Actinoplanes teichomyceticus ATCC 31121: one gene and its partner. The protein of the gene in region 2 interacts with the protein of the main gene of each other region in a pairwise test. Links are inferred from orthologs where the notes say so. Each region holds a gene or a part of one and is shown on either strand. Other genes may lie near its edges. The genes, in order: ACTEI_RS32445 and ACTEI_RS08790.

Region 1 (7,514 bases), 5.5 Mb from region 2 along the record:
CACGACGCAGACCGTGATCGGCGCGCCGTCCGGCGAGATGATCAGCTCGTTGGCCTGGTTACGGGCCTCGTCAAGGACGATGCCGAGCGGCTCCAGACCGGCCAGCGCGGCGGTGCGCACCTCCGGTGAATGCTCGCCCACGCCGGCGGTGAACGTGATCGCGTCCACCCGGCCGAGGACGGCGAGGTAGGAACCGATGTACTCGCGGAGGCGGCGGTTGTAGATCGCGAAGGCCAGCACCGCATCCGGGTCGCCGGCCTCGACGAGCCTCTCCACCTCACGCATGTCGTTGACGCCGGTCAGGCCGAGCATCCCGCCGTGCCGGGTCAGCGACTCCTCGATCTCGTCCAGCGACATCCCGCCCACACGGTGCAGGTGGAACACCACGCTGGGGTCGATGTCGCCGGAGCGGGTGCCCATCACCAGGCCGCTGAGCGGGGTCATCCCCATCGAGGTGGCCTCGCACCGGCCGCCGCGCACCGCCGAGGCGCTGGCGCCGTTGCCCAGGTGCAGCGTGATCACGTTGGTCTCGGTCAGCGGCTTGCCGAGGATCCGGGCGGTCTCCCGGGAGACGTACGAGTGGGACGTCCCGTGGAAGCCGTACCGCCGCAGCCCGAAGCGCCGGGTCAGCTCCCGGTCGACGGCCCACAGCACCCCCTCCGGCGGGATGGTGGAGTGGAACGCGGTGTCGAACACCGCCACCTGCGGCACGTCCGGCAGCAGCTTGCGGGCCACCCGGATGCCGGTCAGCGCGCCCGGGTTGTGCAGCGGCGCCAGCGGGATCAGCTCCTCGATGGCGGCCACCACCTCGTCGTTGATCACGGTGGAGGTGGTGAACCGCTCCCCGCCGTGCACCACCCGGTGCCCCACCGCGGCCAGCCCGCTCAGATCCAGCCGGTCCATCAGTTCCTGCAGCGCCTCCCGGTGGTCGGCCGCGTCGCCGCCGGCCTCGCCGATGCGCTGGATCAGGCCCTTCGCCAGCACCTCGGCGCCGTCGAACAACCGGTATCGCACGGACGAGGAACCGCAGTTGAGCACCAGTACCCGGGTCATTTCGCTCCCGCCTGGATCGCCGTGATGGCGACGGTGTTGATGATGTCCTTGATGGTCGCGCCCCGGGACAGGTCGTTGACCGGGCGGCGCAGGCCCTGCATGACCGGGCCGACCGCGACCGCGTTCGCCGAGCGCTGTACGGCTTTGTACGTGTTGTTGCCGGTGTTCAGGTCGGGGAAGACGAACACCGTGGCCTGGCCCGCCACCGCGCTGCCGGGCAGCTTGGCGGCCGCCACCGCGGGGTCGATCGCCGCGTCGTACTGGATCGGGCCCTCGACCGGCAGGTCGGGACGGCGTTCCCGGACCAGCGCGGTGGCCGCCGCGACCTTCTCCACGTCCACCCCGAAACCGGACTTACCGGTCGAGTAGGAGAGCATCGCGACCCGTGGCTCGATGCCGAAAGCGGCCGCGGTCTTCGCCGAGGAGAGCGCGATGTCGGCCAGCTGGGCGGCGTCCGGGTCCGGGTTGACCGCGCAGTCGCCGTAGACCAGCACCCGGTCGGCCAGCAGCATGAAGAACACGCTGGACGCCACGGACACGTCCGGCACCGTCTTGATGATCTCGAAGGCCGGGCGGATGGTGGCGGCCGTGGTGTGGGTCGCGCCGGAGACCATGCCGTCGGCCAGCCCGGCGGCCACCATCATGGTGCCGAAGTAGTTGACGTCGCGGACCACGTCGTACGCGAGATCGAGCGTGACCGCCTTGTGTTTGCGCAGCTCGGCGTAGCGGGCGGCGAAGTCGTCGCGCCACGGGCTGGTGGCCGGGTCGACCAGCCGGGCGTCGCCGATGTCGACTCCCAGCTCCCGGGCCCGCCGGGTGATCTCGTTGGGGTCGCCGAGCAGGGTCAGGTCGGTGACCCCGCGCCGTAGCAGCGTCTCGGTGGCGCGCAGGATCCGCTCCTCGGTGCCCTCCGGCAGCACGAGGTGGCGGCGGTCCGCGCGGGCCCGGTCGATCAGGTCGTTCTCGAACATCAGCGGGGTGACCCGGGACGACCGGGCCACGTCGAGGACCTTGGACAGCTCGGCGGTGTCGACGTTCGCCTCGAACGCCCCGATCGCCGCCTGCACCTTGCGCGGCGTGTTGAGCCGCGCCTGCAGGCGGTCCGAGAGGGCGATGGCGTGGAAACTGTCGGACTTGGTGACCAGCATCGCGAGGCCGGTGTTGAGCCGCTCGATCACCTGCACCACCCGAGGGTCGGGCGGCTCGCCGACGGTGAGCACCAGCCCGGCCAGGGTGACCGTGCCGGCCGCGTGCGCCGCGCTCGCCGCCACCAGCAGGTCGGAGCGGTCGCCCGGCGTGATCAGCAGCGCCCCGTCGGTCAGGTGTTCCAGCACGGTGGGCACGTGCGCGGCACCGACGAGGTAGTCGAGCACGTCGCGGTCCAGGGCGCCGGGCGTACCGGAGATGACGGTCGCGTCGAGCGCGTCGGCGACCTCGCCGACCGTCGGCGCCGCGATGATCGGCACCTCGGGGATCTTCCAGAACGGCACCGGCAGGTTCGGCGCCGGGCCGCCGGCGGCGGCCTCCGGGACCCGGTTGGCGATCACCGCGGCCACCGTCGCGCCGAGTTCGTCGAGTGAGTGGTACGCGCTGCGCGCCGCCGCGGCGAGCGACTCCCCGCTGCGTCCGGCCCCGGTCACCACCGGGATCACCACGCTGCCGAACTCGGTCGCCAGCCGGGCGTTGAACGCCAGCTCGCGGGGAATCTCGTCGCGGCTCTCGTCACTCGCGTCGGAGAAGTCGCTCCCGACGACCACGACCGCGGTGCTCTGCCGCTCGACGGCGCGGTACCGCTCCACGATCCGGCCGATGAGTTCCTCGCGCCGGCCGTCGGCGATCAGCTCGCCCGCCTCGGCCATGGTGACGCCGAACGACTCGGCCGGGCTGACCGGGCCGGGATAGTGCTCCTCGACGACGGTCAGGAGCGGATCTCGATCCGCGGCCGAGACCAGAGGGCGGAACACCGACACCCCGGCCACCTGCCGGGACAGCAGTTCCACGATCCCCAGGGCCACCGTGCCCTTGCCGACAACCGGGCCCAAGCCCGCTACATAGACACTGCGCGCCACGACCTTCAAACTACCGGCCGCGGAGCTGCCGCGCCGGGCCGAAGGTCCTTCTCAGGAACCGCTTTAGTCCTCGTCCTCGTCGTCGCGCGCCAGCCAGGTGGCCAGGCGCTCGATCGGCGTCTCGAACTCCGGGTGCAGGTCGACGAAGGTGCGCAGCTGCTCGCCGAGCCACTCCAGGGTGACGGTCTCCTCGCCGCGCCGCTGGACCAGCTCCTCGATGCCACGATCGGTGAAGTACATGCCCTGGATGGTAAGAGGGGGCGCTCCGCGAAAGCGGAGCGCCCCCTCGCGCCGGTCAGGCGATCACGGGCGCGGCAGCGACGCCTCGATCAGGGCCGCCTGCTCGGCCTCGTGCATCTTGGCCGAGCCGACCGCCGGGGCGGCCGCCGCCGGGCGGGAGATGCGGCGCAGCCGCACGCCCTCCAGGTGCTCCAGCAGGTTGAGCGCGACGAACGACCAGGCGCCCTGGTTCGCCGGCTCCTCCTGGACCCACGCGAAGTCCTCGGCGTTCGGGTACTGCGCCAGGATCGCCTTGAGCTCCTCGACGGGCAGCGGGTAGATCTGCTCCATCCGGATGATCGCGGTGTCGGCGATGCCCCGGTCGGCCCGCGCCTGCAGCAGGTCGTAGTAGACCTTGCCGGAGCAGAGCAGCACCCGCTTGACCGAGCCGGCGTCCAGCGGCTGGCCGTTGACCCCGGCGTCGCCCAGCACCGGCTGGAAGGTGCCCTGGGTGAAGTCGGCGACCGCGGAGACCGCCAGCTTGTGCCGCAGCAGCGACTTCGGCGAGAACACCACCAGCGGCTTGCGCTTGGTGGACAGCGCCTGGCGGCGCAGCAGGTGGAAGTAGTTCGCCGGGGTGGTCGGGTTCGCCACCCGCATGTTGTCCTGCGCGCAGAGCTGCAGGAACCGCTCCGGCCGGCCGGACGAGTGGTCCGGGCCCTGGCCCTCCATGCCGTGCGGGAGCAGCAGCACCAGCGACGACTGCTGGCCCCACTTCACCTCGCCGGAGGAGAGGAACTCGTCGACGATCGACTGGGCGCCGTTGACGAAGTCGCCGAACTGGGCCTCCCAGAGGACCAGCGCGTCCGGGTTCTCCACCGAGTAGCCGTACTCGAAGCCCATCGCGGCGTACTCCGACAGCAGCGAGTCGTGCACGAAGAACCGCGCGGTGCCGGTGGCCAGCGAGGCGATCGGCAGGAAGTCCTTGCCGGTCTTCGAGTCCACGATCGCGGCGTGCCGCGAGGTGAACGTGCCGCGCCGCGAGTCCTGGCCGGCCAGGCGGACGGTCACACCCTGGGCGAGCAGCGAGCCGAACGCGATCAGTTCGCCGAAGCCCCAGTCGATGCCGCCGTCGGTGGACATCTTGGCGCGGCGGTCGAGCAGCTGCTGGACCCGCTTGTGCGGGGTGAAGCCCTCGGGCAGCTCGATGTGCGCCTGGCCGACGGCCCGGACCACGTCCGGCTCCACCGCGGTGGTCACCTCGGGCTCCGGGGCCTCCGCGATGATGTGCGGCCGCGGCGGGGTGCCGGCCGCGTCCCGGGTGGCCTTGAAGACCTCCTCCAGCCGGGACTGGTAGTCGCGCAGCTGCTCCTCGGCGTCCTGCACGGTGATGTCGCCGCGGCCGATGAGCTCCTCGGTGTAGAGCTTGCGGACGCTGCGCTTGGTGTCGATGATCTGGTACATCCGCGGGTTGGTCATCGACGGGTCGTCACCCTCGTTGTGACCGCGCCGGCGGTAGCAGATCATGTCGATCACGACGTCCTTGTTGAACGCCTGGCGGTACTCGAAGGCCAGCCTGGCCACCCGGACCACGGCCTCCGGGTCGTCGCCGTTCACGTGGAAGATCGGGGCCTGGATCATCCGCGCCACGTCGGTCGAGTACATCGACGAGCGGCTGTACTCCGGCGCGGTGGTGAAGCCGACCTGGTTGTTGACGATCACATGCACCGTGCCGCCGGTGCGGTACCCGCGCAGCTGCGAGAGGTTCAGCGTCTCGGCGACCACGCCCTGGCCGGCGAACGCGGCGTCGCCGTGCACCAGCAACGGGAGCACGGTGTACCCGTGCAGGCCCAGGTCCAGGCGGTCCTGCTTGGCCCGGACGATGCCCTCCAGGACCGGGTCGACGGCCTCCAGGTGGGACGGGTTGGCGACCACGCTGACCGTGGTCGAGTGCGCGCCGTCCGGCGTGGTGTACTTGCCGGTCTGGCCGAGGTGGTACTTGACGTCACCGGAGCCGTGCGCCGACTTCGGGTCCATCCAGCCCTCGAACTCGTTGAACAGCTTCTCGTACGGCTTGCCGACGATGTTGGTGAGCACGTTCAGCCGGCCCCGGTGGGCCATGCCGATCACCATCTCGTCGAGCCCCGCCTCGGCGGACGCCTGCAGCACCGCGTCCAGCAGCGGGATCAGCGACTCGCCGCCCTCCAGCGAGAACCGCTTCTGCCCGACGTACTTGGTCTGCAGGAACGTCTCGAACGCCTCGGCCCGGTTCAGCCGGTGCAGGATGTGCTTCTGCTCCTCGGCGTCCGGCTTGGTGTACTTGACCTCGATGCGCTCCTGGATCCAGCGGCGCTCCTCCGGGTCCTGAATGTGCATGTACTCGATGCCGACCCGGCGGCAGTAGCTGTCCCGCAGCACGCCGAGCACGTCGCGCAGCTTCATCTTCTGCTTGCCGGCGAAACCGCCGACCGGGAACGACCGGTCCAGGTCCCACAGCGTCAGGCCGTGCTGGAGGACGTCCAGGTCGGGGTGCTTGCGGATGGTGAACTCGAGCGGGTCGGTGTCGGCCATCAGATGGCCGCGCACCCGGTACGCGTGGATCAGCTCGACCACCCGCGCGGCCTTGTCGATCTGGCCCTCGGAGGTCCGGGCCACGTCACGCACCCAGCGGACCGGCTCGTACGGGATCCGCAGCGACGTGAAGATCTCGTCGTAGAACTCGTGCGTGCCGAGCAGCAGCTCGTGCATCACCTTGAGGAACTCGCCGGACTGCGCGCCCTGGATGACCCGGTGGTCGTAGGTGCTGGTCAGCGTGGTGACCTTGCTGACGCCGAGCTCGGTCAGCATCTCGTCGCTCATGCCGGCGTAGGGCGCCGGGTACTCCATCGCGCCGACGCCGATGATCGCGCTCTGCCCGTTCATCAGGCGCGGGATGGAGTGCACCGTGCCGATGCCGCCGGGGTTGGTCAGCGAGATCGTCGTGCCGGCGTAGTCCTCCATGGTCAGCTCGTTGCGGCGGGCGCGCCGGACCACGTCCTCGTACGCCTGCCAGAACTGCCGGAAGTCCATCTGCTCGCAGTTCTTGATGGAGGGCACCACCAGGGTGCGCGACCCGTCCTTCTTGGCCAGGTCGATCGCGATACCGAGGTTGATGTGCTCCGGCTGCACCAGGGTCGGCTTGCCGTCGACCTCGGCGTAGGTGTTGTTCATCTCCGGGTGCGCGATGACCGCCCGGACCAGCGCCCAGCCGATCAGGTGGGTGAAGCTGACCTTGCCGCCCCGGCCCCGGGAGAGGTGGTTGTTGATGACGATCCGGTTGTCGACCATCAGCTTCGCCGGGACCGCCCGCACCGATGTGGCGGTGGGCACCTGCAGCGAGGCCTCCATGTTCTGCACGATCTTGCCGGCGACGCCGCGCAGGACCGTGGTCCTGGCGCCGGTCGGGGCGGCGCCGTCGACGGCCGCGGGCTTGGGCGCGGCCTTGGCCGCCGGGGTCTTGGCCGGCTGCGGCTTCGCGGCGGGTGTGGGCGGCGTCACCGGCTTGGGCGGCGCGACGGAGGCCGCGGCGGGGGCGTCGGTGCCGGCCTTGGCGGCGGACTTGGTGGCGTTCGCCGCGGTCGCCTCGTCCGGCGTCGCGATCGAGCCCGACGCCGTCGCCGGTTTGTAGTCCGCGAAGAAATCGTGCCAAGCAGGGTCGACGCTGGTCGGATCGGCCAGGTATCGCTGATACATCTCGTCGACGATCCACTCGTTGGGACCAAAGTCCGCGAGTGGATTGTCCTGCGAAGTCTGCTGCGTCGACACTGCCGCGTTCGCCTCTTTCACCGTGTTTGTCATCACGTGACGACTCCGTCACGTCCGACGGGCTGGGATCCGGAGTCCAGGCTACGCCGTGCGCGAGCGTGCTCCGTCCGGACGTCGGGTCTGTGACGAACCACCGCGTGCCGATCCGGCCCCGGCCACCGGTCCCGCGGCGGCCGGGACGATGGTCCGGGCGGCCCCGGGCGATCAGCCCGTCCGGATCCAGGTGGCGCGGGCCACCGCCAGGCGGCGGCCGTCCGGGCCGTACGCCGTGGAGTCCACCAGCGCTTTACGACCGTGCACCTCGGACACCGCGCCGGTGATCACACACCGCGCCCCCGGGTCCGGGAGCCGGTCGACGGCCACCGCGAT
Region 2 (16,155 bases):
GAAGGAGTCGTGCTCTCGCACTGGAGGGTCTCCTCGGAGAAAGAATTTTGCGGGGAAGCCGAGACAGCAGGCATCACAAAGACAGCCATTTCGGGCCACCCCCTTCTCTCTCGCACCGGCCCGCACGGGCCGGACAGCGCGTTGCGCGACGACTCTTTCGCACCCCCGCCCGCCACGCAACCGATTTATCGGGTACGCCGTCAGCGGGCCGCCATGATCGCGGAGAGCCCCTGGATCACGTTGCCGACCACCCTGGTCGGGGCGAACCGGGTGTCCATCCACTCCCGCCCGCGGTGCAGCCACACGCTGGGCAGACCGAGCGCGGCCGCGCCACCGATGTCCGCCTCCGGGCTGTCGCCGACCACCCAGGCGCCGGCCAGCCGCATCCGGACCCGCTGGGCGGCCAGCGCGAAGATCCGCGGGTTCGGCTTGCTCACCCCGGCCTGCTCGGAGATCACCCAGTCGGCGACATGACGATCCAGCCCGGTACGCCGGATCCGGCCCTCGCACTGCTCCGCCGCCCCGTTGGTGACCACCACCGGAACCAGTCCCGCGTCGGCCGCGATCTCCAGCGCGCACCCCACCAGCGGGTCGAGCCGCTCGTGGGCGAGGGGCCCCTCGTAGAGCTCGTCGACCAGATCGATGGACGGCACTCGTAGCCGGTAGCGGTCACGGATCAGGTCGGCGAGGTCCCACCGGGAGGTCAGGCCGTCGGCGTCCACCGCGACCAGCCAGTCGAGATCGTCCTGGGGCGCGCCGATCTCGTCGAGGAAACCTTTAGCCCACAGCCGGAAGGCGCCGCTGCGGTCGAGCAGGGTGTCGTCCAGAGCGAGGAAGACTAGAGGCACCCGGGCACTTTACGTGAGCGGCGGCCGGAGCGAACAGTCCAGGACTGTTAACAATGCGCAGAACCCTTGACGAAATTCGCATCATCCGTTCGAGCGACCCGGCAGCTTAGGAAGCCGTACGTACGGATTGCAAGACTGCGGGGGCACGTGACACGATCAGCGGCGTGCCCAGGGTAAGCCAGGACCAGCTCGAAGCCCGCCGCCACGAGATCCTCACGGCGGCCCGCGGCTGTTTCGCACGGTTCGGCTACGAGGGCGCCACGGTCCGGCGTCTCGAAGAGGCCACCGGCATGTCCCGCGGCGCGATTTTCCACCATTATCGCGACAAGGAATCACTGTTCCTCGCGGTCGCCGAGGACGACGCCGCCACCATGGTGGAGACGGTCGCCCGCAACGGCCTGGTGCAGGTGATGCGCGACCTGCTGGAGCGGGCCGGCACCAGTGACGGCGACACCGCCGGCTGGCTCGGCACCCAGCTGGAGGTCTCCCACCGGCTGCGCACCGACCCGGCGTTCGCCAAGCGCTGGGCGCAACGGTCGGCCGCCATCGCCGACGCCACCCGGGAACGCCTCCAGCGGCAGCGCGACGCCGGCGTGCTGCGCCCGGACGTGCCGGTCGACGTGCTGACCCAGTTCCTCGAGCTGGCGTACGACGGTCTGGTCCTGCACCTGGCCACCGGCCGCCCGCCCGGTGACCTCGCCCACGTCCTGGACCTGGTGGAGGACGCGGTCCGCCGCCACTGACCCTCGCCGTACCCGCCGCGCCGCTCGTCCGGCCTCCCTGCCCGGCCGACCTCCCCGCCCGAGTACGCCCCGGCAGCTCCTGCCCGATGTGGATGATCGGCCGCCACCCGGGCCGGGCATCCCGGCGCACGAGGCACCCGGCGCACGAAGCATCCCGGCGCACGAGGCATCCGGCGCACGAAGCATCCCGGCGCACGAGGCATCCGGCGCACGAAGCATCCCGGCGCACGAGGCATCCGGCGCACGAAGCATCCCGGTGCACGGGGCATCCCGGTGCATGAAGCATCCGGCGCACGAGGCATCCCGGTGCACGGGGCATCCTGGCGCACGAGGCATCCCGGCGCTTGAGGCGTCCCGCCCGCCGGCGCGCACCCCGCCGATCCTCTGCCAAGATGGTGCGCATGGATCTGGGGCTGGCTGATCGCGTCTTCATCCTCACCGGCGCCTCGCGCGGGCTGGGCTTCGCCACCGCGCAGGCGCTCGTCGCCGACGGCGCCCGGGTGGTGATCTCCTCGCGGGACGAGCGCAATGTGGCCGATGCGGTCGCCGAGCTGGGCGGCCCGGAACACGCCGCCGGGGTGACCGCCGACCTGGCCGACCCGGGCACGCCGCGCGAGCTGGTGGACACCGCGACGGAGCGCTTCGGCCGGCTGGACGGCGCGCTGGTCTCGGTCGGCGGCCCGCCCCGCGGCACCTCGGCCGGCCTGAGCGACGAGCAGTGGCGGGACGCGTTCGAGACGGTCTTCCTCGGCTCGGTGCGCGCGGCCCGCACGTTCGCGTCCGCGCTGCCCGAGGGCGGGGCGATCGCGCTGGTGCTGTCCACCTCGGCCAAGTCGCCGCTCGCCGGGCTGGGCCTGTCCAACGGGCTGCGGCCGGGCCTGGCGATGGTCGCCAAGGACATGGCCGACGAGTACGCCCCCCGCGGCGTGCGGGTGCTCAGCCTGCTGCCCGGCCGGATCATGACGGACCGCAACCGGGAGCTGTTCCAGGCCAGCGGCGATGCGGCGACCGCGGCGGCGGAGGCGGCCGCCTCGGTCCCGATGGGGCGGCTCGGCGAGCCCGCCGAGTTCGGCCGGGTGGCGGCGTTCCTGCTGTCCCCCGCGGCGAGCTACCTCACCGGGTTGGCCGTCCCGGTCGACGGTGGCGCCCTGCGCAGCCTGTGACGCCGCGCCGGAAGGCAGCGCCCACCGGCGGACCGGGATCCGCGGCGGCAGCCCCGGGGTTCGTGCGGCCGTCCGCCGACCAGGTCGCTGCCGCCGCCGGGCGCACCATCCCCGACCTGGTCGGCCCGGGCCTGCGGGTGCTCTTCTCCGGGATCAACCCGAGCCTGTACTCGGCCGCGACCGGCCACCACTTCGCCCGTCCCGGCAACCGGTTCTGGCCCACCCTGCACGGCGCGGCCTTCACCGACCGCCTGCTGCACCCTTCCGAGCAGCAGCTGCTGCCCGCTCTCGGTCTGGGCATCACCAACGTCGTCGCGCGGGCCACGGCCCGCGCCGACGAGCTCAGCCCGGACGAGCTGGTCGCCGGCGGCGCGATCCTGGCCGAGTTGGTACGCCATCACCGGCCCCGGTTCCTGGCCGTGCTCGGGGTGACCGCCTATCGCACCGCGTTCGGGCGGCCGAAGGCCCGGATCGGCCGGCAGCCGGACACCGTCGGCGGTGTCCCGGTCTGGGTGCTGCCCAACCCCAGCGGACTGAACGCCCACTTCCAGCTACCCGACCTGATCCGCGAGTTCCGTGCCCTGCGCGAGGCCGCCGCCCGGCCGCCCCGGCACTGAATCCGCGACACCGGCCCCCGGCCCCGCCCACCCCGAACCGCGCACACCACGGTTCCCGCCGCACCGAACCGCTCGATGCGCGAACGCACCCGGGACGCGAACCGCTCGACCCGGCGAAGCGAACCGAGACCACTCGACCCGGCGAACCGAACCCGGACCCGAACCGCTCGACCCGGCAAACCGACCCGGACCACTCGACCCTGCGCACCGAACCGCTCGATGTGCGAACCGACCCGGACGCGAATCGCTGGACCGCGCGAACACCGGACCGGCCACGATGGACCGCCGTTCAGGACCGCTCGTCACCGGGCCGGGGCGGCATGACCCGCTGCTCGTGGACCGCCGTCTCGCGCCGGAACCGGTCGGCGGACGGGTGCCAGGCCTCGTCGATCGGCCCCACGAGCCCGCCGCCGACCCCCTTGCGCCGGACCCACCCGGCGAACCGCACGAACGCGTACAGCATCGCCGTGAACAGCACCGCGAAGATCAGGAGGCCGGTCACGGCTCGACCGTGCCCATCGGTACCGTCATGATCTCGACGTCCTCGGTGAGCGGCCCGGCCGGCGACGCCTGCGCGAACTGGGTGCGGTAGAGGTCGGCGTACAGCCCACCGGCCGCGACCAGCGTCTCGTGCGTGCCGCGCTCGACGACCCGCCCGTGGTCGAGCACCACGATCTGGTCGGCCTCCCGGATGGTGGACAGCCGGTGCGCGATGACCAGCGCGGTCCGCCCCCGCAACGCCGTCGCCAGCGCTCGCTGCACGGCCGCCTCGGACTCGCTGTCCAGGTGCGCGGTGGCCTCGTCGAGGATCACGATGGACGGTTGCTTGAGCAGCAGCCGGGCGATCGCGATGCGCTGCTTCTCGCCGCCGGAGAAGCGGTACCCGCGCTCACCGACCACGGTGTCCAGGCCGTCCGGCAGCGCCCGGACCAGGTCGCCGACCTGCGCGCCGTCCAGCGCGGCCCACATCTGCTCCTCGGTCGCGTCGGGCCGGGCGTACCGCAGATTTTCCGCGATCGTCTCGTGGAACAGGTGCGAGTCCTGGGTGACCACGCCGACCGTGTCCCGCAGCGAGTCCAGCGTCGCGTCCCGCACGTCGACGCCGCCGATCAGAACCGCGCCGCCGGTCACGTCGTAGACCCGGGACACCAGCATCGAGGTCGTCGATTTGCCGGCGCCGGACGGGCCGACCAGCGCGACCAGCTGCCCCGGCTCGACGGTGAAGTCGACGCCGTGCAGGACCGGCGTGTTCTCCGAGCGGTCCAGGGTCGCCACGTCCTCCAGCGTCGCCAGGGAGACCTCGGCGGCGCTGGGATAGCGGAACCGCACGTCACGGAACTCGATGCGGCCCGCGCCGGCCGGGATCGCGACCGCGTCGGGTTTCTCCGCGATGCCGGGTTGCAGGTCGAGCACCTCGAAGACCCGGTCGAACGAGACCAGCGCGCTCATCACGTCGACCCGGACGTTGCTGAGCGCGGTGAGCGGGCCGTACAGCCGGGTGAGCAGCAGGGCCAGGGTGACGACGGTGCCGGCCGAGACGTCGCCGCGGACGGCCAGCCAGCCGCCCAGGCCGTACGTCAGGGCCTGCGCCAGCGAGGCGACCAGCAGCATCGCGACGAAGAAGGTGCGGGAGAACATCGCCTGCTGCACCCCGATGTCGCGGACCCGCTCGGCGCGCTCGCCGAACTTGGCGGCCTCGGTGTCCGGCCGGCCGAACAGCTTGACCAGCAGTGCGCCGGAGACGTTGAACCGCTCGGTCATCGTCGCGTTCATCTTGGCGTCCAGGTTGTACGACTCCCGCGTGATCTCGGCGAGCCGCTTGCCGACCCGGCGCGCCGGGATGATGAAGACCGGCAGCAGCAGCAGCGACAGCGCGGTGATCGGCCAGGACAGGCTGAACATCACCACCGCGGTGAGCACCAGCTGGATCACGTTGCTGAGCACGCCGGACAGGGTCGAGGTGAACGCCCGCTGCGCGCCGACCACGTCGTTGTTGAGCCGGCTGACCAGGGCGCCGGTCTGGGTGCGGGTGAAGAACTGCAGCGGCATCCGCTGGACGTGGTCGTAGACGCGGGTGCGCAGGCTCAGGATGATGCCCTCGCCGATGCGCGCCGAATACCACCGCTGAGCGAGCGAGAGCAGCGCGTCGGCGACGGCCAGGCCGGCGATCAGCAGGGCGATCCGCACGACGGCCGGGGCCGCGCCGGGGCCGCCCCGGGTGATCGTGTTGATCACCTCGCCGGCCAGCAGCGGGGTGGCCACGCCGATGCCGGCGGCGACCACCACGGTGATCACGAAGATCGTGATGTCCCGCCGGTAGGGCCGGGCGAACCGCAGGATCCGCCGGGTCGTGCCGGGCTTGACCTGGTGCGCCGCGACCCGGTCGGAATTCTGGATCGAGCGCAGCATGCTCCAGCTCGGCATGCTCATTCCGCCACCTCCCGGGTGCCGTTCGACGCCGCGGCACACAGTCTGCCGCGTGGGTACGACAACCCGGGAGGTGAGGCCGCTATTCCGCGGACGGTCCTTACCGCCCGGAGCCGATCAGCCCCGCTCCCCCGTACGGGAGCCGGCCGGCTCCGGCGTGCTACTCCCCGGCTCCGAGCAGGTCCGCGAGCCGGCGGGTCTGTGCCTCCCGCTCGGCGCGGTCCTGCTCCGCGTACGACCGGCCGGGCGCGCCGGCCAGCAGAGCCTTGATCTCGGCGACCGCCCCCGCGTCCCCGGCCAGGACGGCGGCGGTCAGGTCGGCGACCGCCGCATCCAGATCAGCCCGCGGCACGACGGCGGTGGCCAGGCCGATCCGGTCCGCCTCGTCGGCCGCGATCCGCCGCCCGGTCACGCAGATCTCCAGTGCCCGGGACGGTCCGACCAGCTCGGTGAGCCGCTTCGTCCCGCCCAGATCGGGCACCAGGCCGAGGGTGACCTCGGCCATGGAGAACCGCGCGTCGTCGGCGAGCACCCGCATGTCACAGTTCAGCGCGAGCTGGAAGCCGGCGCCGATGGCGTGGCCCTGCACCGCCGCGATGGACACGATGGACGGACTCCGCAGCCAGGTGAACGCGGTCTGGAAGACGGCAATCCGATCGGCGCACTCGGAGGCCGACAACTGCGCCAGGCGGGCCAGTGAAGAATCGCCCTCCCCGCGGGCGACCGACAGATCCAGGCCAGCGGAAAACGCACGACCTTCGGCGCGCACAATGACGACGCGTACGTCGCCGGTCAATTTTCGGGAAATGTTGCCGAGCTCCGCCCACATGGCCGGAGTCTGTGCATTGAGAACGTCGGGCCGGCACAACGTGACCGTCGCGACCGGCCCGGCCTGTTCGTAGCGAACGCCTACCTCGTCGGCGGTCACCGTGGTAGCCGCCTCGGCGTCGTCGGCGGTCACGCCTTCTTGCGGCGGCGCGCGCCGCCACGCTGGCGCAACTGCACACCGGACTCGGTGAGCACGCGGTGTACGAATCCATAGGAACGGCCGGTGGAAGCGGCAAGCGCCCGGATGCTCTCGCCGGAGGTGTAACGCTTCACCAGGTCCTTGGCGAGCGACTGCCGCTCGCTACCGACGATTCGACGACCCTTCTCAGTACTGGTAGCTGTGCCAGTGGCTGCCATCTTGAATCCTCACGTCGCAGACAGTGCGGTCAGATACGGTCCCACCTATTACACCGCCTCCAACGATCATGCGCTAGGCATCTGGCGTCGAGGAACGTGCCCATTTATTACTGTCAGGAACTTGACGGTTACCACGGGCATCAATGTCAGACTGTTTGCCGGCCGCGCTCGCGACGCCATTTCCGAGCCGCCCCAGGGGCCTCGGCCGGCTCACCAAGACCATCGATCACCTGCAGAAACACTCGATCGAGGCACTCGCGGGCGATGACCTGGCCAATGGCCCTTGACGGGGCGGGGGCGGGACGGCGGGGGGCGGTGGGAACGTACGGTAGCAAGTCCGACCTGCCCGCAAACGTCCGAACATCGCACTGTCTGTGTGGGCACCAGTTGACAACTGACGATGCCGATGATCCCCCGATCTCCGGCCGGCTCCGGCGAACCGGACCCGGCTACGCCAGCTCGACCAGCTCCAGCAGGTCGTCGCTCCAGGCGTCCTCGTCGCCGTCGGGCAGCAGGATCGCCCGGTCCGGCTTGAGCGCCTGCACGCAGCCCGCGTCGTGGGTGACCAGCACGATGGCGCCCGGGTAGTTGGCGATCGCGTCCAGCACCTGTTCCCGGCTGACCGGGTCGAGGTTGTTGGTCGGCTCGTCCAGCAGCAGCACGTTGGCGCCGGAGCAGACCAGGGTGGCCAGCGCCAGTCGGGTCTTCTCCCCGCCGGAGAGCACCCCGGCCGGCTTGTCGACGTCGTCGCCGGAGAACAGGAACGCGCCCAGGATCTTCCGCAGCTCGGTGTCCGTCTGTTCGGGGGCGGCGCTGCGCATGTGCTCCAGGATCGTCCGGTCCACGTCCAGCGTCTCGTGCTCCTGGGCGTAGTAGCCGAGCCGCAGGCCGTGGCCCGGGCGCACCTCACCGGTGTCGGACTTGAGCAGGCCGCCGAGGATGCGCAACAGGGTCGTCTTGCCGGCGCCGTTGAGGCCCAGGATGGCCACGCGGGAACCACGGTCCACGGCGACGTCGACGTCCGCGAAGATCTCCAGCGACCCGTACGACTTCGACAGCCCGGTCGCGGTCAGCGGCGTCTTGCCGCACGGCGCCGGGCTGGGGAACCGGACCTTCGCCACCTTGTCCGCGACGCGGCTGTCCTCCAGGCCGCTGAGCAGTTTCTCCGCCCTCCGGGCCATGTTCTGCGCGGCCACCGTCTTGGTCGCCTTGGCCCGCATCTTGTCGGCCTGCGCCATCAGCGCGCCGGCCTTCTTCTCCGCGTTGGCCCGCTCCCGGCGGCGACGCCGCTCGTCGGTCTCCCGGGCCTCCAGGTACGTCTTCCAGCCCATGTTGTAGACGTCGACGACCGAGCGGTTGGCGTCGAGATACCACACCTTGTTCACCGCCGCGTCGAGCAGCTCGACGTCGTGGCTGATCACGATCAGGCCGCCCTTGTGCTGCGCCATGTAGCCGCGCAGCCAGGCGATCGAGTCCTGGTCGAGGTGGTTGGTCGGCTCGTCGAGCAGCAGGATGCCCTTGCCGTTCTGCCCCGAGTTGGCGAACAGGATGCGGGCCAGCTCGATCCGGCGGCGCTGACCGCCGGAGAGGGTGCCGATGGTCTGCGCCAGGGCACGGTCGGGCAGCCCCAGGTTCGCGCAGATCCGGGCGGCCTCGGCCTCGGCGCCGTACCCACCGAGGGCGGCGAACTGGTCCTCCAGCTGGCCGTACCGCCGGACGAGCTTGTCGTCGGCGCTCTCCTCCAGCTGCACCTCGAGCTTCTGCATCTCGGCGAGGAGGACGTCCAGCCCGCGCGCGGAGAGCACGCGGTCGCGGCCGGTCACGTTCAGGTCGCCGGTGCGCGGGTCCTGCGGGAGGTAACCGATCTCGCTGGTCCGTTCGACCTGACCCGCGTACGGCATACCCTCGCCGGCCAGCACCTTCAGCGTGGTGGTCTTGCCCGCGCCGTTGCGGCCGACCAGGCCGATCCGGTCGCCGGGCTGCACCCGCAGGGTGGTCGGGGAGAGCAGGATGCGCGCGCCGGCGCGAAGTTCCAGTCCGGTGGCGGTGATCATGACGGTTCTCGCTCTCGGTGATCGGGCTGACTCAGGGCGCAAGAAAGCGCCGGCCGCCCAGGGGACGGTCGGCGCGGGGCGTGTCAGCCTTCGCAGAGCAGCACCCGGCCATACTACCCGGGCCTCGGTCCGACCTCCCACCCGATTAATTTTCAAGATCATCGGGTACACGCCGGGCAACCGTGGCGAAGTGAGGACGGCATGGAACTCAATGAGAAAGCCGAGATCGACACCAGTCAGGTCGAGGACGTGCGCGGCTCGGGCGGAGGCGGCTTCGGCGGAGGCGGCTTCGGCGGCCTCCCGATCGGCGGCGGCGGGCTCTCCGGCATCATCGTCACCGTGCTGCTCCTGCTCGTCGGGGGCTACTTCGGCATCAACAACCTGGGCGGTGGCGGCGGCGGCTCCTCCAGCGCCGACAACACGAAGCTGGAACAGGAGTGCAAGCAGCAGAACGCCACCGAGCAGCTGGACTGCCGCAACGTCCTCTACATCAACTCGATCCAGGCGTACTGGGCCACCGAGCTGCCCCAGGCGTTCGGCAAGCCGTACGAGAAGGCCACCACGAGGGTCTTCGCCAACCGGGTCAGCACCGGCTGCGGCGCCGCCGACTCCGGCGTCGGCCCGTTCTACTGCCCGGCGGACAACAAGGTCTACATCGACCTGACGTTCTACCAGCAGCTGGCCAGGGAGCTCGGCGCGCCCGGCGAGTTCGCGCAGCCGTACGTGCTCGCCCACGAGTACGGTCACCACGTGCAGGATCTGCTCGGCACCGAGGCGAAGATGCGGCAGGCCCAGAACACCAACCCGGACCAGGCGAACCTGGAGTCGGTCAAGCTGGAGCTGCAGGCCGACTGCTACGCCGGAGCCTGGGCCAGGGGCGCGACCGGCACCACCGACGCCAAGGGCAACAAGATTTTCACGAGCCTCAGCGACTCGGACATCCAGGAGGGCATCCAGACCGCCGGGCAGATCGGCGACGACACGCTCCAGCAGCGCAACGGGGGCAGCGTCAACCCGGCCGAGTTCACCCACGGCACCTCCGCGGACCGGCAGAAGTGGTTCCGCGTCGGATACGACACCGGTGACCCGGCGAAATGCGACACGTTCGCGCCCGGCGCGGTCAAGGAGGGCGACTGACCGGCGCGGTCGAGCAGGCGACCCACCGGCGCGGTCAAGCAGGGCGACCGACCGGTCTCGCCCACCGAACATCCGGCCGCCGACCCGCACCTGGCGCGGGACGGCGGCCGGAGCCGTTCCCCGCACCCGCCGGCCGGGCTCAGGGCTCGCGGACCAGGATCGGGACGGCGCGGGCCAGGGCCACCGCCGAGACCAGGACGGCGTGGCGCGGCTCGGGCACGTCCAGCAGGCGCCCGGCCCGCAGCGCGGCGACCGGGGCCAGCGGCCGGTCGGCGAGGATCGCGTCCACGGCTGATCGGTCGCCGCCGGTCACGAGCGCGGCCAGCGACCGTACCTCGGGAAGCAGGATGCGGCCCACGATCCCGGCTCCGTCGGCGGCGGCCGCCCTGGCCTGGTTGTCGCGGCGGCGCGCGAAGCGCTGCTGCGACCAGCCACCCGCCGCGGTCCGGCCCTGCACATAGTGCGTGTCCACCTTGGAGGCGACCAACTCGGCGCCGTCGGCGACGCCGACCGCGACCGCGCCCTTGCGGGCCAGCAGCAACCCCAGCCGCCGCGGCGCCCCGGCCTCGGCGATCAGCTCGGCCACCGTCGTGACCGTCCCGGCGCCCGGCGGCGCCTGCAGCGTCGCGGTCGCGCCGTCCGCGGCGGTCAGGGTCAGGCCCGCCACCCGGTACGCCCCGTGCCGCGCCGCGAAGTTCGCCAGCCAGCGCGCCACCCGCTCCGGCGCCACATCCACCCATTTCCCGCCGCCGGCGGCCGGCCGTGCACCCATTCCCGCCACACTACGGCCATGTGCGGGCAGCCGGTCCCCGCAGGGCGCGCCGCCGCAGGCCGCGTTCGGGTGCGGCCGGTCCCCGCACGACACGCCACCGACCACGCACCGGCAGGCCGCACTCAGGTCAGGAGCAGACGCAGCGCGAGGACCGCGATCACCGCGCTGGAGGTCAGCGCGGTGAGGAGACGCCCCCGCGGGCCGATCAGCAGGCGGCCGATCAGCGAACCGCCGCCGGCGATCAGCAGCTGCCAGCTCGCCGAGGCGAGGAAGGCGCCGAGCACGAACCAGACGCCGCCTCCGGCGCCGCCGCTGCCGAGGACCAGCGCGGCGAAGTAGAGCACGGTGGCCGGGTTGAGCAGGGTGAGTCCGAGGATCGCGGCGTACGCCCGGATCGCTGTGACCGGCCGTTCGGAGCGCGCCCCGGTGTGCGGCCGCCGGATCGCGCCCCAGGCGGTCCAGCCGGCCAGCGCCAGCAGCACCACCGCCCCGGCCCAGCGCAGCGGCTCGGCGATCGGTGCGATCACCCCGGCGATCACCGCGCCGCCGGCGACCGCGGCGCCGGCGTAGATCCCGTCGGCGGTGGCCGCGCCGAGCCCGGCCGCCGCGCCGACCCGCAGCGACGTGCGGGCGCTGAGCCCGGCGATCAGCGCGCCGATGGCCCCGACCGGAACCGCGATCCCGTAGCCGGCCACCACACCGGCCAGGAAGGACGCGCTCATGACCGGGGGCCGGACACCGCCGTTCCCGGGACGGCCCGCTGCTGTCGCCCGCTCCGTCCGGCCGCGGCGACGGGGAGGATGCGGAAGGCTCTCGGCTCGGTCACGCCGCCATCATCCGACCGGCCGGCGCCGGCCGGCCACCGAATTCCGCGCCGCCCGGGCCGGGCGATCCCCGGCGGAGCGGCGAGGCGGCTGGGGACTCGCTCGCCGGAGCCGAGCCGACGAGCGGGCCACCGAGACCGGCGCCGAGACCCAGCCGCCGAGACCGGGCACCGAGACCCAGCCGCCGGAGCCGGGCCGCCGAGGTCGAGCCGACGAGCGGGCCGCCGGGCACGATCAGCGGAGGCGCCCGGACGAGATTACCGTCACTCGATGCGGCCTCCCTGGCGACGGATGGTGACAGATAAGGTCCGACCATGGGTGTCGTCGCGGAACTGATCCTGATCCGGCACGGGCAGAGCCTGGCCAACGTCGCGTTTCCCGCGGCGGATGCGCGGGGCCTGCTGGAGGCGGAGGTGAGCGGCCGGGACGCCGAGGTCCCGCTCACCGAGCTGGGCGTGGAGCAGGCCCGTGCGCTCGGCGTGTGGCTGGCCACGCTGCCGGCGCCGCGACGCCCCGAGGTGGTGGTCACCTCGCCCTACCTGCGGGCGCGGGAGACGTGGCGGATCGCCGCCGAGGCGTCCGGCGTGCCGTGGCCCGACCCGCGTACGGATGATCGTCTCGTCGATCGGCTTCTCGGTGAGCTGGAGATGCTGACCCGGGCCGCCGTGGCGGCCCGGTTCCCGGGTGAGGCGGCCCGCCTCGCCGAGGCCGGCGTGTGGGAGTACCGCCCGCCGGGTGGTGAGTCGTTCGCCGACATCCGGGCGCGGCTGGCGTCCTTCCTCGCCGACCTGCACCGCGAGCACGCCGGCCGGCGGGTGGCGGTGGTCGCGCACGACTCGGTGGTGCTGATGACCCGCGCGGTGATCGAGGATCTGGACTGGGCGGAGCTGGCCGCGGTGGAGAAGGCGTCGGGCAACGTCCGGAACGCATCGGTCACCCGTTTCGTGGACGACGGCGGCGGGGCTCTGAAACTCGACCGCTACAACGTGATCGACCATCTCCCACCGGCCTGAACCCGCGACGATACATCGATCGGCATCTTCCAAAGGTTTCTTTGCATCGATAGGTTGGATCGATGCCCGCTCCCATCGACGCCCGTCTCCCGCAAGCGCTGCGCGGCCTCGCTCATCCGCTCCGCGTGCGCATCCTCGCCCAGCTGCGCGAGCAGGGCGCCTCGACCGCGACCCGCCTGGCGGACCGGCTCGACGAGTCGTCCGCGGCGACCAGCTACCACCTGCGCCGGCTGGCGGCGTACGGATTCGTCGAGGACGAGCCCGGCCGCGGCGCCGGCCGGGAGCGCTGGTGGCGTGCGGCGACCAGGGCCACCGCGGAAGCGCCCGCGGACGCCGAGCATCACCTGCGCGCCATCGCGGCCGCCGACTTCCAGCGGGTGCAGGACTTCCTCAGCGTGGCCGGCGGCCTGCCCCCGGAGTGGTACTCCGGGGTGGCGGTCAGCAACGTCGCGCTGCGGATGACCCCGGCGCAGGCCACCGAGCTGCTGTCCCGGCTCGGCGCGCTGCTCACCGGCTATCCGGCCGACGACCCGGACCAGCCGGCGCTGCCCGGCAGCGAGCGGGTGATCTTCCAGTGGCAGGCGTTCCCGCTCCCGGCCCCGCCCCGGGACGACCGGCCGCGCGGCGACCTGCGGATCGAGCGGTGAGGCGCGGGCTGGCCGGGCTGCTCGCGGCCGAGGCGGTCTCCCTGCTGGGCAGCCGGATCACCTTCGTGGCCCTCCCCTGGCTGGTGCTCACCACCACCGGCTCCGCGCTGCTGGCCGGGGTGGCCGGTTTCGCCGAGATGCTGCCGTACGTCCTGGCCGGTCTGCTCGGCGGGCCGATCGTGGACCGGGTCGGGCCGCGGCCGACCGCGGTGGCCGCCGACACCGCCAGCGTGCTCGCGGTGAGCGGCATCCCGCTGCTGGCCGCCACCGAGGCGATCTCGTACCACACCCTGCTCGGCCTGATCGCCCTGGCCGGGGCGTTGCGCGGGTTCGGCGACACGGCCAAGCGCGCGCTGCTGCCCCGGGTGATCGCCGACGCCGGGCTGACCACCGAGCGCGGCACCACCCTCTACGACGGGATCAGCCGGGTCGCCACGCTGCTCGGCCTGCCGCTGGCCGGGCTCCTGGTGGCCGCGGTCGGCCCGACCCGGGTGCTGCTGGTGGACGCGGCGACGTTCGCCGTGGGCGCGGTGCTGGTCTCGGTCTACGTGCGCTCCGGCTCCGCCGGCCAGAACCCCGCGGAGGACGAGGAGGGCGGGTACGCCGCGGCGCTGCGGTGCGGTTTCCGGTACGTACGCCAGGATCGCCTGATCATCGGCATCATGTCGATGCTGTTCGCGACGAACCTCTTCGACCAGGCGTTCGCAACCGTGTTCGTGCCGGTGTGGGTGCGCGAGGGCCCACACGGCCCGGCGGCGCTCGGGGTGCTCGGCAGCGCGTTCGGGGCGGGCGCGGTGGCCGGGAACATCCTGTGGACGATCTTCGGCCCGCGCCTGCCCCGGCGGGCCACGTTCGCGGTCTGCTTCCTGATCGGCGGCCCGGCACAGCTCTTCGCGCTCGCCCTGACCGACCGGCTGTGGCTGGTCCTGGCGGTGGCCGCGCTGGCCGGCACGCTGATGGCGACGATCAATCCGATCCTGCTGGCGTCCGTCTACGAGCGGATCCCGGTACGCGTGCAGGGCCGGGTGATGAGCGTGCTGATCGCGTTCTCCTGGGCCGGCATCCCGCTCGGCGGCGTCCTGGGCGGGTGGGCCGCCGACGAGCTGGGCCTGCGTACCGGAGCGCTGCTCGCCGGGATCGGTTACCTGACCGTGACGCTGGCGCCGTTCCTCTTCTCCACCTGGCACGCGCTGGACGAGCACCGGGTCACGGCCGGCAAGACCCTGGCCGTCGTCAAGTGATCCGGCACCGGCCCGCTCACGGACGGCGCAGGAAGCCGACCACCTTCTGCACGAACCATTCCGCGTCGTCCAGCCACGCGAAGTGCCCGCCACCGGGCACCGTGGCCAGCTCGGCCTGCGGGAACAGGCCGACGTACTCGGCGGCGCTCTTCGGCGGCAGCTGCAGGTCGACCTCGCCGGTGACCAGGAGCACCGGCGCGGCCAGCCGGGCCAGCCGGGTTCGTACGTCGTCGGGGTCGAATCCGCCCTCGGCGTTGTAGGCCGCGGCCGCCACCCGGTTCTTCTGGCCGGCCTCGCGGGCCGAGTACGCCTGCGTCTCGGCATCCCAGCGCCCGTAGATGAACGGCGCGAGGGCCCGCCCGTCGGCCGGCGTGGCCTGGCCGGTCTGCACCCGTTCCAGCGCGGCGAACGCCTCCGGGAACCACGGCTCGCCACGGCGTTCCTCGGCGACCCGGCGCCGGTCCAGGTCGCTGATCTCCAGGTTGACCGCGCGCGGGCTGGGGTTGACCAGCACCAGCCGGCGCACCCGCTCCGGGTGCCGGGCCGCGTAGAGCAGCGCCAGGGTGGCCCCGGCGGAGTGGCCGAGCACGTCGAAGCGGTCCAGCCGCAGGTGCTCGCGCAGCGCCTCCACATCGGCGACCTGCCGGTCGCAGCGGTAGGTCGCCGGGTCGGCCGGGATCTGTGAGTCCCCGGTGCCGCGCAGGTCCAGGGCCAGCAGCAGCCGGTGCGCGGACAGCCCGCCCAGGTCGTCGAGGTAGGCGGAGGCCTGCATCGGGCCGCCCGGCAGGCAGATCAGCGGCTCGCCGGAGCCGCGGCGGTGCAGCGCGAGCCGGGTGCCGTCGGGAGCGTCGAAGGTTTCCACGCCGGGATCCTATGCGTCGGCGTCGATCAACCGCGGCGCCGACCCGCCCGGCTCCCGGCCGGTCCCGGCCTCCGCACGAGGCCGGGCGGCCACCTCAACCGGTCCCGGCCGGTCCCGGTCTTTTCGCGCATCCCGGCGGCCACCTCCACCGGTCCCGGCCTCCTCCGCAGCCCGGCGGCCACCTCAACCGGTGCCGGTCCACTCGCGCAGCTGCGCGGCCACCTCGCGGTCGCCGTCGATGCGGACGGCGTCCAGCGGGATCCGGCGGTGCAGCAGCAACACCAGGTCGCTGGCCGTGCCGTGGACGGTGGTGACCGGCGCGCCGCTGGCCGCCGGGTCGGCGGTGGCGCCGCTGGGCGAGAGGTCCACCGTCCAGGACGGCCCCTCGATCGCCCGGTACATCACCCGGGCCGGGCGGTGCGGCCACGCCCCGAGCGAGCCGAGGGCCGTGCCGAGGAACTCGCTCACCCCGTCGACCGCCACCGCGGCCGGCAGCGGCTCGGGTTCGCCCAGGGCGTCCAGGGCGTCGTACGCGTGCACCGCCGCCTCCTGCACCTGGTGCCGGGCCACCGCGCCGGCGGTGTGCGGCGCCGCCGTCTCCGGCCACCACGCCCAGCACGGC

Evidence for each region.
Region 1: the proteins of ACTEI_RS08790 (region 2) and ACTEI_RS32445 interact in binary tests that used the Escherichia coli proteins (3 or more experiments, as listed by UniProt). The link is inferred for Actinoplanes teichomyceticus ATCC 31121 from one-to-one orthologs.

Annotation. Positions count from the first base shown.
Region 1 is NZ_CP023865.1:7,398,645-7,406,158, reverse strand. What follows is about bases 3,226-7,514. They hold ACTEI_RS32445 (multifunctional oxoglutarate decarboxylase/oxoglutarate dehydrogenase thiamine pyrophosphate-binding subunit/dihydrolipoyllysine-residue succinyltransferase subunit), read right to left. Parts: upstream 7,179-7,514; coding sequence 3,426-7,178; downstream 3,226-3,425. Other genes in these bases: ACTEI_RS37525 (hypothetical protein), read right to left, coding at 7,350-7,514; ACTEI_RS37530 (DUF6104 family protein), read right to left, coding at 3,226-3,362. Outside these bases: ACTEI_RS32455 (acetate/propionate family kinase), read right to left, coding at 1-1,053; pta (phosphate acetyltransferase), read right to left, coding at 1,050-3,131; more of ACTEI_RS37530, read right to left, coding at 3,186-3,225. UniProt on the Escherichia coli protein: E1 component of the 2-oxoglutarate dehydrogenase (OGDH) complex which catalyzes the decarboxylation of 2-oxoglutarate, the first step in the conversion of 2-oxoglutarate to succinyl-CoA and CO(2).
Region 2 is NZ_CP023865.1:1,916,988-1,933,142, reverse strand. The notes cover bases 6,736-9,684. They hold ACTEI_RS08790 (ABC-F family ATP-binding cassette domain-containing protein), read right to left. Parts: upstream 9,038-9,684; coding sequence 7,433-9,037; downstream 6,736-7,432. Other genes in these bases: ypfJ (KPN_02809 family neutral zinc metallopeptidase), read left to right, coding at 9,239-9,684; ACTEI_RS08795 (helix-turn-helix domain-containing protein), read right to left, coding at 6,756-6,983. In the rest of the region: ACTEI_RS08835 (serine protein kinase RIO), read right to left, coding at 1-21; ACTEI_RS08830 (HAD family hydrolase), read right to left, coding at 201-848; ACTEI_RS08825 (TetR/AcrR family transcriptional regulator), read left to right, coding at 1,013-1,591; ACTEI_RS08820 (SDR family oxidoreductase), read left to right, coding at 1,993-2,754; mug (G/U mismatch-specific DNA glycosylase), read left to right, coding at 2,817-3,371; ACTEI_RS08810 (hypothetical protein), read right to left, coding at 3,661-3,873; ACTEI_RS08805 (ABC transporter ATP-binding protein), read right to left, coding at 3,870-5,801; ACTEI_RS08800 (enoyl-CoA hydratase/isomerase family protein), read right to left, coding at 5,959-6,726; more of ypfJ, read left to right, coding at 9,685-10,174; ACTEI_RS08780 (acVLRF1 family peptidyl-tRNA hydrolase), read right to left, coding at 10,314-10,946; ACTEI_RS08775 (LysE family transporter), read right to left, coding at 11,069-11,668; ACTEI_RS08765 (histidine phosphatase family protein), read left to right, coding at 12,085-12,783; ACTEI_RS08760 (ArsR/SmtB family transcription factor), read left to right, coding at 12,846-13,430; ACTEI_RS08755 (MFS transporter), read left to right, coding at 13,427-14,671; ACTEI_RS08750 (alpha/beta fold hydrolase), read right to left, coding at 14,688-15,533; ACTEI_RS08745 (maleylpyruvate isomerase family mycothiol-dependent enzyme), read right to left, coding at 15,717-16,155. UniProt on the Escherichia coli protein: Genetic data indicate it may be involved in ribosome assembly or function.